DNA from 3 places in the Streptomyces sp. NPDC021115 genome. Region 1 is predicted to be linked to each of the others. Evidence: riboswitches for the same ligand, from Rfam matches in the RefSeq annotation. Region 1 holds a riboswitch; each other region holds the start of a gene.

Region 1 (4,643 bases):
GTCCGCGGGGCTCCGGGTGGCCCGCGCCGACCTTGGTGGCGAGGACGATGTCGTCGCGGTTGCCGCGGGAGGCGAACCACTTGCCGAGGACGGTCTCGGACTCGCCGCCCTTGTTGCCGGGTGCCCAGGCGGAATAGACGTCGGCGGTGTCGATGAAGTTGCCGCCCGCCGCCACGTACGCGTCGAGCACCTCGAAGGACTCGGCCTCGTCGGCCGTCCAGCCGAAGACGTTGCCGCCAAGGGAGAGCGGGAAGACGGACAGCTTGCCGATGTTCTTTCGGGTCTCAGTCATATGTTTTGACAACGTGGCAGGCGGAGGGGGTTATTCCGTCAGAGCCCGGCGGAACCCGCGGGAAACGAACCGGCGGCCCTGGCGTCAAGGGGGGAGAGAGCGCCAGAGCCGCCGGAGCGAGGGGCCGCCGGGAGCGGCGGCCGGATCAGGGGGTCACGGGTTCAGCCCGTGGTCGCGCAGCCAGGGCATCGGGTCGATCGGGGAGCCGCCGCCCGGCCGGACCTCCAGGTGGAGGTGGGGGCCGGTGACGTTGCCGGTGGCTCCGACGCGGCCGATGGTCTCGCCCGAGGACACCTTGCCCGAGGTTACGACCATGGACGAGAGGTGGCAGTACCAGATCTCGGTGCCGTCGTTGAGCTTGAGCACGATGCGGTAGCCGTACGAACCGGCCCAGCCCGCCTGGGTGATGGTGCCGCCGCTCAGCGCCTTGACCGGAGTGCCGGTCGGGGCGGCGAAGTCCTGGCCGGTGTGGTCGGCGGACCACAGGTCGCCGGCCTGGCCGAAGCCCGCGGTCAGGGTGTACGAGGCGACGGGGAGGACGAACCCGCTGGTGGCGGCCTTGGCGGCGCGCTCGGCGGCGGCCTTGGCCGCGGCTTGCTTCTTCTCGGCCTCCGCCTCGGCCTTCGCCTTCGCCTCGGCGGCCTTCTTCTTGGCCGCGGCCTCGGCCTTCTTCTGGTCCGCCAGGTCGCGGGCCTTCGCGGCGGCCTTGGCCGCGTCGTCGGCGGCGGCCTTGGCGGCGGCCCTGGACGCCGCCTCGCGTCTGTCGTCGTCCGCCGCGGTCTGCTGGCCCTCGGCCTGCCGCAGGATGCGGGTGCGCAGCGCCTCGCCGGAGTCGGTGGCGCTGGTGGTGAGGGTGGCCGCGGCGGGCTGCGAGGAGTCCTGGTCGTCCCCCATCAGGGAGCCGATGCCGGGCAGGTCCTTGGCGGCGGGCAGCTGGGCCTGGACCTTGTCGGCGACGTGGGCGAGGTCCGGCATGGAGATCGGGACCGCCGGACGGTCCTTGGCGCTCGCCATGCCGCCCGCGCCGACCGCCGCGATGACGCCGACGCCGAGGACGGCGCCGCTGCGGGCCATGGTCCCGCCGCGCTGCTTGCCGACGCGGTGCCTGCCGCGGAGCGGGGCGATGGACTCCTCGGTGGGGTTCCATTCGTCCCAGACGGTTTCCTTGGCACCGGACGGCTCATCCGGTTCGGCGCCGAGGCCGACCGCGGGCCGGGCGCCGGCGTCGAAGCCGACCCCGTACGCGGTCGCGGTGCCGATGCCGGTGCTCGATGAGCGATACGGGGCTTCGTCCAGTACGGACCTGTTGGACGCCACCGGGGCGCACTCCTTTCCTTCCCTCTCGCCGACCGGGTTAGCTGACGGGTTCGGAGCAGGAAGGTCTCCTACGGGTCAGGTTCGACCCGATTCACCCCAAGATGGTGGTTCCCCGGCTCCCTCGGTGCCGCGGATGTCGCGCCACGTACGGGATTAGGCGACGGCGCACGGTGCCGCCACTGCGACGACTGTGTCGACCGCGCTGCGTTATCGAACGTTAATAGAGAGCGCGACATGATTCCAAGCTCTTCTGAAGAATCCGCGCAGCTTTGGCATGAACTTAGTAACCAAGGAAGGACAGATGGGGACGTTTCCCCTCGCTTGAAAAGGGTTGGTAAAAACCTCCCAGGAGCTGATCGTGCGTCAATCGTTATGCGTGGCCGTCACGGTCGACTACGGTCCGTGTCCGGAGCGGGGGGCGTGGTTCCGTTCGGTCCTGGCGGGCGATGGACCGCGAGCAGCGCCATGTCGTCCGAACCCTCCCCGCCCGTATGCAGGGCGATGTCCGCCACCAGCGCGTCGAGCAGCGCGCCAGGACCGGTGAAGCGGCGGCCGCGCAGCCGTTCCTCCGGGACGTAGAACGTGCCGTGCCGGTCGCGCGCCTCGGTCACCCCGTCCGTGAACAGCAGCAGGGTCGCGTCCTCGGGAAACCGCAGCTCCGTCACCCGGTCGGGCCACGCACCCAGTTCGCCCATCCCCAGCGGCAGCGCGGCCGCCGCGGGTTCCAGGGGCCGTACGCCGCCGTCGCCCGGCAGCAGCAGTGGCGGGGGATGACCGCGGTTGATGAGGCGGAGGGTGGAGTCGCCGCGCGGGATCTCGCCGAGGACGGCGGTGGTGAACCCCTCGAACGCCTCCAGCTCGGCCCGCCGCGCGCCCTCCCGTCGCAGCGCCCGCTCCAGCCGCCCCGCGAGCCCCTCCAGCGTCGACTCCTGCTCCGCCGCCTCCCGGAACGCGCCGATGAGGACCGCGACGACCTCCACGGCCTGGAGCCCCTTGCCGCGGACGTCCCCGACGAGCAGCCGCACGCCGTGCGGGGTGTCCTGCACCGCGTACAGGTCGCCGCCGATCGCCGCGTACCGATCGGCCGCCACGTAGCGCGCCGCGACGTCCAGTCCGGCGATGCGGGCGGGCGGTACGGGCAGCACGGCCCGCTGCGCCGCCTCCGCGATGCCGCGCGCCGAGGCCAGCCGCCGGTCGCTGCGGCGGACGACGCGGTTGATCACGAGCGCGAGGAGGGCGACGGTGGCCACCGTGGCGATCTCGGTCGCGGCCTGCGTCGGGTCCTTCACCCCGTGCAGCTCCGCCAGCAGGCATACGGCGATGAGGGCGAGGACGGTCGTGACGATGGTCGGCCGCAGCGGGAAGAGGGAGGCGGCGACCAGCGGGGCCGCGGCGAAGAAGGGGGAGGCGGTGTACGGGGCCGGGGCGGCGAGGTCGAAGGCGACGCCGCCGAGCAGCAGGACGGCGGGGGTCCAGCGGGCCAGCCGGCGCCCCGACGAGACCTGGGCGGCCTCCTCGGCCGTGAAGAGCCTGGCGCCCGCTCCCGGGGGCTCGGCGGCGGGCGTACGGGCGGGCGCGCGGACGCCCGTACGCGCCCTGCTCCCTCGCACCCGCGCCACCGGCCTGTCTCGCTTTCCCTGGTTCGTGACCCCGTTCGTGACCCCGCCCTCAGGCTTCCGGCTGCGGGGGCGGGGTGCGAGCCGGTGGCGGCCATGTGGGTGCGTCAGTGTGCGTCAAGATGCATCAGCGCGTGCGTCAAGGTGCGTCAAGGTGCGTCCGAAAACGCCGAGCGGCCCCGGATGGCAGGCATCCGGGGCCGCAGGGTGAGCCGGTGGCGTTCGCCGGGGCTCGGTGGGCGTCAGCCGCGGCCGTAGCCACCGCCGTTGCCGAGGGCGACGTTGCTGCAGCTGCCGCCCGCGTTGATGTCACCCGAGCTGGCGAGGCCGCCGATGTTGGTGATGAGGCCGGTAGCCGTGCCGCAGTTGTTTTCCTGGTAGGCCGAGGTGCCGTAGGTGTAGTTGACGCAGTTGGGGCTGATGCCGATGTCACCCGTGGTGGCGCCCACAGCCGTGTTGACGATCGGGGCGGTGGCCGTTTCACAGTTGTTGACCTGGATCGTCCCGAAGGGGTCGAAGCCCCCGCCGCCGTGGTGGGCGGCGGACGCCGCACCCGCACTCCCCAGGACCAGAGTGCCTGCCGCCACGGTCAGGACAGCAAGCTTCTTTCCGATGTTCACGAGATTTCCTCCAGAAGAGCCGAATCCGCGGAAAACCACACATTGCGATTCAACGAAAGGAAATCCGCGACATCGGGGAGGCGCGCACGTACTTCACCCGATGGGCCCACTGTCGGATCATTCCGAAGTCGGTGTTCTCAGGGATCGACACGGCCCTCAGAGGTCGACGCCGAGGGCGCGGGCGTGGCGGTCGGCCGCCAGCTCCGCCGAGACCTCGTCGAGGTACACCTCGCACACCAGTCGCCCGTCCCGGGTCAGGTTGTGCTCCAGCTCCCACAGCACGATCTCGTCCCCGCCCGCGAGCAGGAAGGCGTGCTCGTAGAAGCGGCACCAGGTGGCGTCGGGGCCGCCGGAGCGGCGGCGCGGCTTGGGGGCGAGGGCGATGTCATGGGCGAACGCGGTCGCCAGCAGCCGCTCGGTCTCCTCCCCCGGCCGGTCCGGGTTCTCCGCGCGGCGCAGGACGCGGCGGGCGTGGTCGGCCGAGTCGTCGGCCACGTACGCCCGCTGGACGCCCGGGGGCTCGGCGGCCCGGAACAGCTGGTCCGGCAGCCACAGCGGTAACCCGTCCAGCTCTTCCCAGCGGGAGCCGCCGATGCACCGGTGGACGCGGCGCTCGGCGAGCGCCAGGGCGTCCTCGTCCGCGTACAGCTCGAACAGCGGGTGGTCGTCCGGGCCGGTGTTGTGCTCCAACTCCCACAGCAGCAGGCTGCTGCCGTCGGGCAGCAGGAAGACATGCCGGTACGTCGTGTAGCCACGCGGACCTGACGGCTCATTGCACTGCCGGCAGGAACGCAGCTC
Region 2 (4,643 bases), on a different contig from region 1:
AGATCTGAAGGGCATCACCATGGCTGAGCGCCGCGTCAACATCGGCTGGGCCGAGGGCCTGCACGCCCGCCCGGCGTCGATCTTCGTCCGTGCGGCGACCGCCGCGGGCGTCCCCATCACGATCGCCAAGGCGGGCGGCACCCCGGTCAACGCCGCTTCCATGCTCGCCGTGCTCGGCCTGGGCGCCCAGGGCGGCGACGAGGTCGTGCTCGCCTCCGACGCCGAGGACGCGGACGTCGCGCTCGACCGCCTGGCGAAGCTGGTGGCCGAGGGTCTCGAGGAGCTTCCGGAGACCGTCTGATTCCATCCGAATCGCATTTCGGCGCGGCGGGGCCGCGGTGAACCATTACGGATCACCGCGGCCCCGTTGTTTTATTGGTGCGGAATTCCTTTGAGGATATACCGGGCGGCTGTTAATTCCGGCCGCTCGCCGTGTTTACGGAATGTTTCGAAGTTCTCACCTGGGACGCATTTCGCCATCGGTATTCGGCCAGCGAACGCTCGGTGTGCGCGGCGACGAGCGCCCGCGCGCGGTCGGCGTCGCCGCGCGCGACCGCGTCCACGATCGCCCCGTGCTCCGCCCAGGACTCGACGGCGCGCACGGACGGGTCCGCCCACCCGGTCGGGTCCGGCGTGCCGGGCGCGGGCTGCCGGGCCCGGTCCACCGCGTACACCCACGCCGTCTTGCGCCGCAGCTGCACCAGCAGACCCGCCAGGCTCGGGCTGCCGGACGCCTGGGCGAGCGTCTCGTGGAACCAGTCCCCCAGCGAGCGCAGCTCGCCCAGGCGGTCGCCCCTGGCCCGCTCCTGGCCGAGCCGGACCAGACCGCGCAGCACCTTCAGATGGCCCTCGGTGCGCCGCTGGGCGGCCCTGGCGGCCCCCAGCGGCTCCAGCAGGGCCCGGATGTCCAGGACGTCGGCCGCCTCCTTCTCGGACGGCTGCGCGACGCACGCGCCCGCATGCCGCCGGGTCGTGACGAAGCCCTCGGACTCCAGGGTGCGCAGCGCCTCACGGACGGGCACCCGGGAGACCCCGTAGCGCCGGGCGAGCAGTTCCTCGGTCAGCCGGCTGCCGGGCGGGCAGGCGCCGGAGATGATGTCGTCACGGATCGCCGCGCACACCGCGTGTGCCGAAATCCGGCGACCGCCCTGGAGCGCGGCCGTATCCCCGTTCACTTCCGCTTCCGCATTCACGTCCGGTCCCGCACTGTCGAACCTCCGCCTCAACCCCGCAAAACGCATCCGAACGACGCGCGTTCCGCGACTCTATTCGAAGCCGCCGGGATTTCCGATGGGCGAAGGAAATTCGGGGATATTTTTTGGTCACAGTCACGGTCACCGCGACGGCCATGGCCGCGGGCATGCCGAAGGCCCCGTCCGGAGCGGACGGGGCCTTTCGACGGGGACGGGCGGGCGTCCGTCAGAGGTTGACGCCGTGCGAGCGCAGGTACGACAGCGGGTCCATGTCCGAGCCGTACTCCGCGGTGGTGCGGGCCTCGAAGTGCAGGTGCGGGCCGGTGACGTTGCCGGTGGCGCCGGACAGGCCGATCTGCTGGCCGGGGGTGACCTTCTGGCCGACCGAGACGCCGATCGACGAGAGATGGCCGTACTGGGTGTAGGTGCCGTCGTTCATCTTGATGACGACGTTGTTGCCGTAGGCGCCGCCCCAGCCCGCCTCGACGACCTCACCGGAGCCCACCGAGTGCACCGAAGTGCCCGTGGACGCCTGGAAGTCGATCCCGGTGTGGCTGCCGGAGGACCACAGTCCGCTGGACGCCTCGTAACCGGTGGAGACGCTGGAGCCGCTGACGGGCGACACGAACGTGTTGAGGCGCTTGCGCTCCTCCTCACGCGCGGCACGCTCCTTGGCGTCGCGCTCCGCCTTGGCCTTCTTCGCGGCCGCCTCGGCCTTCCGCGCGGCCTCCTGGCGGGCCACGGCCTCGGCCTTCGCCTTGGCTGCGGCGGCCTCCGCCGCGGCCTCCTGGGACTGGGCCTGCGCGTCGATCCGGTCGGAGAGACCGTCGCCCATCACCATCGCCTGGCGGAGACCGGTGTCCTGGGGAGACGGCGTCTCGCCGGTCGCGGCGAGGGCGGGGCCGGCGATACCGGCGACGACGCCCGAGGCGACCGTGGTGATGCCCGCGATGTTCGCTCCGGTGCGGACAGCGGCTTGGCTGGGACGTCGGTGCTTCCCGGCGGCACGGGTGAACGCCATGGTGTGGCGCACTCCTTTCCTTCCTTCTCGCCTACCGGGTTAGCTGACGGGTTCGGAGCAGGAAGGTCTCCTACGGGCCCCTCCCCCGGCCGGGGAAGGCGTCCGATTCACCCCAGGGACGTTTGGGTCCCCGGCTCCCCTGGCACTCGCACCATGGGACTCGGCGATGACTGTCCGTGCCGCGGATGCGGCGGGTATCCGGCGAACAGCCGCACTGACGCTAAACGGGCCGTGATTCGATCACCAAACGGTTACGGGTTTTTGTTGTTCTCGCCACAAACCAAACACCCCTCAAATCGGGCATACGGGAGGACCCTGGCGTCTCACTCGACGCCAGGGTCCTTGTGGTGATAGTGCGTTGGGCCGACCCCCGGGACATATCGGGCCCGCCGGGCCGCGGTTCAGCCGGTGATGACGCGCACCTCTCCGATGCCGAGCGCCTTGACCGGCTCCTCGATCTTCGAGGCGTCACCCACCAGCACGGTCACCAGCCGGTCGGCCGGGAAGGCGCTCACGACCGCCGCGGTGGCCTCCACCGTGCCCGCCTCGGCGAGCCGGGCGTACAGCAGCGCCTGGAAGTCGTCCGGCAGATGCTGCTCGACCTGGTCGGCGAGGGTGCCCGCGACGGCGGCGGCCGTCTCGTACTTGAGCGGGGCGACGCCGACGAGGTTCTGCACGGCGACATCGCGCTCGGCGTCCGTCAGCCCCTCCTCCTTCACGGTCCGCAGCACCGTCCACAGGTCCTCCAGCGCCGGGCCGGTGACCTCGGTGGCCACCGAACCGCTGATCGCCAGCAGTGAGGCGCCCGCCGAGCCGCCACCGGCCGGGGAGGGCGGCGTCGAGCGCAGCACCTGGCCGAAGGCGCGCACCCCGTAGGTGTAGCCCTTCTCCTCGCGCAGCACCCGGTCCAGACGGGAGGTGAGGGTGCCGCCCAGGCAGTAGGTGCCCAGCACCTGCGCAGGCCAGACGCGGTCGTGCCGGTCGGCGCCGATGCGCCCGATGAGCAGCTGGGTCTGGACCGCGCCGGGCCGGTCGACGATGACCACACGGCCGGTGTCGTCGGCGATGACCGGCGGGACCGGCCGCTGCGGGGCGGGGCCGCCGGTCCAGGCGCCCAGGGAGTCGGCGAGCGCCTGGTCGAGGTCGAGGCCGGTCAGGTCGCCGACGATGACCGCGGTCGCGGTGGACGGCCGGACGTGCGCCTCGTAGAAGGCCCGCACCGCCGCGGCGTCGATGCCCTCGATGGTCTCCTCGGTGCCCTGGCGCGGCCGGGACATCCGCGACTCGGCCGGGAACAGCTCCTTGGCCAGGGCCATGGACGCGCGGCGGGCCGGGTTGGCCAGCTCGTGCGGGATCTCGTCCAGCCGGTTGCGCACCAGCCGCTCGATCTCGCCGTCGGGGAAGGCGGGGGCGCGCAGGGCGTCGGCGAGCAGGCCGAGCGCCTTGGGCAGCCGGGAGACCGGCACCTCCAGGGAGACCCGGAGGCCGGGGTGGTCCGCGTGGGCGTCCAGGGTGGCGCCGCAGCGCTCCAGCTCGGCGGCGAACTCCTCGGCGGTGTGCTTGTCGGTGCCCTCGGACAGGGCGCGCGCCATGATCGTGGCGACGCCCTCCAGACCGGCCGGCTCGGTGTCCAGCGGGGCGTCCAGGTTGATCTCCACGGCGATGACCTGCTGGCCGGGGCGGTGGCAGCGCAGCACGGTGAGGCCGTTGGACAGCTCACCGCGCTCCGGCGCGGGGAAGGCCCACGGCTTGGGGGCACCGCCCTGCGGCTGCGGGTGGAAGGTCATGGTGGCGGTGACGGCGTCGCTCACTGGGCCGCCTCCCCTTCTGCGTCGGTGTCGGCGGCTTCTGCGGCGTCGGAGGAGTCGTCCGCGCCCTGGACGGGCTCGTAGACCAGCACGGCGCGGTTGTCGGGGCGCAGCCGCGCGGCGGCCACGGCCCGCACCTCCTCGGCGGTGATGTCCAGCACCCGCCCCACTGCGGTCAGGGCCAGCTGCGGGTCGCCGAACAGCACGGCGAACCGGCACAGCTCGTCGGCGCGGCCGCCGACGGTGGCCAGCCGGTCCAGCCACTCGCGCTCGATCTGCGCCTGGGCGCGCTCCATTTCCTGCGGAGTCGGGCCCTCCTCGGCGAACCGGGCCAGCTCCTCGTCGACGGCGGTCTCGATGCCGGGCACCTCGACCCCGCCGGAGGTCTTCACGTCCAGCCAGCCGAGCGACGGCGCGCCCGCCAGCCGCAGCAGGCCGAACCCGGCGGCGACGGCCGTGCGGTCACGGCGCACCAGGCGGTTGTGCAGCCGGGAGGACTCGCCGCCGCCGAGGACGGTCAGCGCCAGGTCGGCGGCGTCGGCCTCACGGGTGCCGTCGTGCGGCAGCCGGTAGGCGGCCATCAGGGCGCGGGCCGGGACCTCCTCCTCCACGACCTCGCGC
Region 3 (4,643 bases), on a different contig from region 1:
TCCGTGCCCGGGCCCACCAGCTCGCGCACCAGCGTGTACTGAGCGTGGTTGGTGTCCTGGTACTCGTCGACCAGGACGTGCCGGAAGCGGCGGCGGTAGTGCTCGGCGACGTCCGGGAACGCCTGGAGCAGATTGACCGTGGTCATGATGATGTCGTCGAAGTCGAGGGCGTTGGCCTCGCGCAGCCTCGACTGGTACATCGCGTACGCCTCGGCGAGCGTCTTCTCGAACCCGTCCGCCGCCTGACCGGCGAAGGTCTCCTCGTCGATCAGCTCGTTCTTCAGGTTGGAGATCTTGGCGCTGAACGACTTCGGCGGGAACTTCTTCGGGTCGAGGTCGAGATCCCGGCACACCAGCGCCATCAGCCGCTTCGAGTCGGCGGCGTCGTAGATCGAGAACGATGAGGTGAAGCCCAGCTTCTTCGACTCGCGGCGCAGGATGCGGACGCACGCGCTGTGGAAGGTCATCACCCACATGGCGTTCGCCCGCGGGCCGACCAGCTCCTCGACCCGCTCCTTCATCTCCCCCGCCGCCTTGTTGGTGAAGGTGATGGCGAGGATCTGACCGGGGTGCACATGGCGGGTGCCGAGCAGATAGGCGATGCGGTGGGTGAGCACCCGGGTCTTGCCGGACCCGGCCCCCGCGACGATCAGCAGCGGCGAGCCGGTGTGCTCCACGGCGGCCCGCTGCTGCTCGTTCAGCCCCTCCAGCAGCGCCGCCGGGTCGAGGACGGGGCGGGCCGCACCGTCCCGGTAGTACGCCTCTCTGGGGCCGCCGGTCGGCACCGGTGCGTCAAAGTTCCCCTCGGGCCTGGCGGCCCCGGGGAGACCCCACTCGCTGAAGAGGTGGTGCGGCACGTCCTCGCCGCCTGAACCGCCCGCCGGGCCCGGGTGTGCGGAATCCTCGGGCGGCGGGGGCTCCTCGTCAGGGGCCCCGAGATCCGCCAGGAAGCTGTCGTCAAAGAGGCTGCTCATCGCTCACCGAGTTTAGGCGGCCCCACTGACAGCCTACGCATGGACTGCGCATGGATGTCACGAAACGGTTTCGGGCAAAACGACCACCAGCCTTCACAGGAGCCCCACGAGTTGGCTACCGTCCTCCCTCAGGCAGCCCGCAGACCCGTCGGCGAACCGCGTCGGCCCGGGCGGCCTCCGCCGAGTCCGGCCACGTCGCAAGGCGCCCGGAGCCGGGGACCCAGAACGCAACACCGGGGTGAATCGGCCCGAGCGGCAGGTACGACGTCACGACGCGCCGTCCGTCCGCAGAGGCCGTAGGGCAACCTTCCGAACCGCCCGAACCCGACAGCTAACCCGGTAGGCGGTCCACGGAAGGAGTCGCCTCCCTTGGCGTCGCACCGCAAGCCGCGGACCCGAATACCCACCGCCGCCTCGTCCACCGGGCGCCGCACCGCCGTCGGATTCACCACCGCCGCCCTCGCCTCCGTCACCCTCCTCTCCCAGACCGCGAACGCCGCCCCGGGCGACCCGAAGCCCGGCACCACGCAGTCGATCGAGGCGGTAAAGGAGAAGGTGGACACCCTCTACCACCAGGCGGAATCCGCCACCCAGCACTACAACGCCGCCAAGGAGCGCGCCGCGCAGCAGCGCACCAAGGTCAACCGGCTGCTGGACGATGTCGCCGAGAACACCGAGAAGCTGAACGAGGCCCGCCGCACGCTCGGCACCTACGCCGCGGCCCAGTATCGCGACGGCGGCGTGACCTCGAGCGCCGCGACCCTGCTGTTCTCCAACGATCCGCAGGACCTCTTCGACCAGTCCCATCTGATGAACCGGATGGCCGGTTCTCAGAAGAAGGCCGTCGACGACTTCCAGACGCAGGCGGCGAAGGTCGCCAAGGAGCGCGGCGAGGCGGCCAAGAGCCTGGAGTCGCTGAACGAGACCCAGCGGGAGCTGAAGACCAAGAAGAAGTCCGTCCAGGACAAGCTCGCGCAGGCCCGCCGGCTGCTGGCGAACCTGACCGCCAAGGAGAAGGCGCGGCTGGCGGCGATCGAGAAGAAGAAGGCCGAGGAGGCGCGGCGCAAGGCGGCCGAGCTGGCCGAGAAGCAGCGGGAGGCGGCGGCCCGGCAGAAGCAGCAGGAACAGGAGCAGCAGTCGAGCGGAAACTCCTCTTCCGGTTCCGGAAGCAGCTCCGAAAGCAGCTCCGGCTCGTCCACCTCCACGAGCAGCACCAAGGCCGCCAAGGCGATCGACTTCGCGGAGTCCCAGCTGGGCAAGCCGTACGTGTGGGGCGCCACCGGCCCCAACTCCTATGACTGCTCAGGGCTCACCCAGGCCGCCTGGAAGGCCGCCGGTGTCGCGCTGCCGCGCACCACATGGGACCAGGTGAAGGCCGGTACGCGCGTCTCGACCTCCGACCTCAAGCCCGGCGACCTCGTCTTCTTCTACGACGACATCAGCCACGTCGGCCTCTACATCGGCAACGGGATGATGATCCACGCGCCGAAGCCGGGGGACGTGGTGAAGAAGGCGCCGATCACCGAGATGCCGATCTACGGGAGCGTGCGGCCCGCCTAGCCGCGGTGAGCGGTGGCGGCTGCCCGATACGCGGGCAGCCGCCGCCGCTCCCCCATCACGTGCCCGGCTTACGCCCGTACACGTACACGTCGTCGCCGTTCCGCAACAGGCTCCAGTACTTCTTCGCGTCACCGGACCGCATGTTGACGCAGCCGTGGGAGCCGGGCGGCGACCATACGCTTCCCGCGATGGAGTGGAACGCCTGCCCGCCGTCGAAGAACTGGCTGTACGGCATGGCCACGTCGTAGATCGTCGACCAGTGGTCGATGTCCCGCCAGTAGATCTTCTTCAGCCCGGTGCGGGTCTCGTACTTGTCCCGCCCGCTGCGCACCGGCACCGGCCCGAACACCAGCCGCGAACCGTCCTGCACCCAGCTGAGCTGCCGGGTGAGGTCGACGCAGGCGATGCGGCCCTTGTTGGTGGGGCACTTGCGCGCCGCGTTGGGGTTGTGCCCCGCCGCCTTCTGCGCGTTGATCAGCTTCATGATGCCCCAGGTGACGGGGCCCGCGTAGCCGATCGTCGGGCTTATGCCGTGGTTGATCTGGAATCTCTGCGTCGCGCGGCAGTCCCCCGAGGACTGCCGACCGTCGACGGGACGGCCGAGGAACTTCTCGACCTGCTTCTGATACGGACCGGTGCTCGCCGTGCACGAGGTCGCCGCCTGCGCCGGTGCCGCACCGAACGCGACCGACAGCGGCACCACCATGCCCGCCACACCCAAGGCGACCGCCGTGCGGCGGCGCCATGCCCGCCACGCCCCGAACCCTGCCGTTACCCCCATTGCGCGCTCCCTCCGGGCTTGCCCTTCTCGGGTAAGACAGTCGAAGAGTGCGTCGGGTTGCGCTTACAGGTGCGATTTCCCCCATTCCGCCCCTTCGCGCCCCCGGGTTGGCCCACCGGAACGGGGCAGAGGGAGATCCGGGATCAGGTCCCGGATCAGGTCCAGAGCACGGCGATGAAGATGTTCACCGTGGTCAGCGCGCCGACCGCGCCGAACACCGCGGGCTCCACCTTCTCCTCGTCCCGCTTCACATACACCAGGCCCAGGATCACGACCAGCAGCGCCAGCTTGACGCCGATCTTGACCGTGTTGACGGTCTGATCGTCCGCCTGGTTCAGCCCGACCAGTGCGGCGCCCGTGACCAGCATGGTCAGCGCTCCGTGCAGCATCCCCGGCGTCATCCGCGCGCCGTCCCCGCGTACCGCCGTGAGCTGGGAGAGGAAGCCTCCCAGCAGGGCGGCGATGCCGACGATGTGCAGGCCGACGAACACATTGATGAGTACGTCCATGGCATCGGAGACTAGCGCCGCACATATCACCGCCAGTCACCCGGGTGCGCCCCGATCAGCACATCGGTCACAGCCGCCCCGATCCCGCCCACCCCACGCCGCCCCCGCGATCAGCAGGCGCCACCGGTGAGACGAAACCGTCCAGCTCCGGTCATCTCAGCGCGCCGCGCCGCGGCCCCGCCTAGCTTCCCCTCCAGAACGCACGACCCGCATCTGTCCCCGCACCGAAACGGAAGGTGAGACGCCGCAGTGGCGCCGCAGCCCCCCACGAAGCCGAAGCAGCGGCACCGCCCGTCGCTCACCAGCACCACCATCCGCACCGCCGCGACCCTCGCCCTCGCGGGCGCCGCCTCAGCGACCGCCCTCCCGGGCATCGGGCACGCCGAGCCCCGTCTGACGCCCGCCCAGGTGAAGGCGAAGGTCGACGCGTACCAGCGGGAGGCGGAGGAGGCCACCGAGAAGTACGACGGCGCCCGGGCCGCAGCCGCCACGGCGCAGCGGTCGCTCCACCGGTTACGCGACGAGGCGAGCCGCCGCACCGCCCGCCTCAACACGGCGCGCAACGCCCTCGGCGCGTTCGCCACCGCCCAGTACCGCTCCGGCACCGTCGCCCCCACGCTTCAGCTGGCCCTGTCCTCCTCCCCCGCCCAGTACCTCCAGCGCGCCGCGCTCGCCGACCGCGCGGGCGACCGCCAGGCCGTGACGATCGCGCGCATCACCCGCGAGGAGCGGTCGCTGCGCCGCGTCCGGGGCGAGGCGGCCGACCGGCTCCGTGCGCTGCGCGCCGCGCAGGCGGCCGCGGCGCGCCATAAACAGGCC

The links. Region 1 has a riboswitch for cyclic di-AMP ahead of ACH4TL_RS17535 (M23 family metallopeptidase). Riboswitches for the same ligand answer to the same signal wherever they lie in the genome.
Region 2: linked by a shared signal. The riboswitch ahead of ACH4TL_RS32880 (M23 family metallopeptidase) and the one ahead of ACH4TL_RS17535 (M23 family metallopeptidase) in region 1 are both predicted to bind cyclic di-AMP.
Region 3: linked by a shared signal. The riboswitch ahead of ACH4TL_RS24730 (NlpC/P60 family protein) and the one ahead of ACH4TL_RS17535 (M23 family metallopeptidase) in region 1 are both predicted to bind cyclic di-AMP.

What each region holds. Positions count from the first base shown of each region.
Region 1 covers NZ_JBIRQF010000004.1:744,373-749,015, reverse strand. Annotated here, with positions in the region: gene ACH4TL_RS17540 (aldo/keto reductase) at 1-292, opposite strand, end outside; gene ACH4TL_RS17535 (M23 family metallopeptidase) at 446-1,609, opposite strand; cyclic di-AMP (ydaO/yuaA leader) riboswitch at 1,621-1,779, opposite strand; gene ACH4TL_RS17530 (PP2C family protein-serine/threonine phosphatase) at 1,993-3,219, opposite strand; gene ACH4TL_RS17525 (hypothetical protein) at 3,468-3,845, opposite strand; gene ACH4TL_RS17520 (DUF6227 family protein) at 4,002-4,643, opposite strand, start outside.
Region 2 covers NZ_JBIRQF010000014.1:98,567-103,209, reverse strand. Annotated here, with positions in the region: gene ACH4TL_RS32890 (HPr family phosphocarrier protein) at 20-301, shown strand; gene ACH4TL_RS32885 (GntR family transcriptional regulator) at 414-1,175, opposite strand; gene ACH4TL_RS32880 (M23 family metallopeptidase) at 1,420-2,214, opposite strand; cyclic di-AMP (ydaO/yuaA leader) riboswitch at 2,228-2,390, opposite strand; gene ACH4TL_RS32875 (M16 family metallopeptidase) at 2,616-4,001, opposite strand; gene ACH4TL_RS32870 (M16 family metallopeptidase) at 4,022-4,643, opposite strand, start outside.
Region 3 covers NZ_JBIRQF010000008.1:105,966-110,608, forward strand. Annotated here, with positions in the region: gene pcrA (DNA helicase PcrA) at 1-974, opposite strand, end outside; cyclic di-AMP (ydaO/yuaA leader) riboswitch at 1,143-1,336, shown strand; gene ACH4TL_RS24730 (NlpC/P60 family protein) at 1,344-2,534, shown strand; gene ACH4TL_RS24735 (L,D-transpeptidase family protein) at 2,590-3,315, opposite strand; gene ACH4TL_RS24740 (hypothetical protein) at 3,471-3,824, opposite strand; gene ACH4TL_RS24745 (NlpC/P60 family protein) at 4,074-4,643, shown strand, end outside.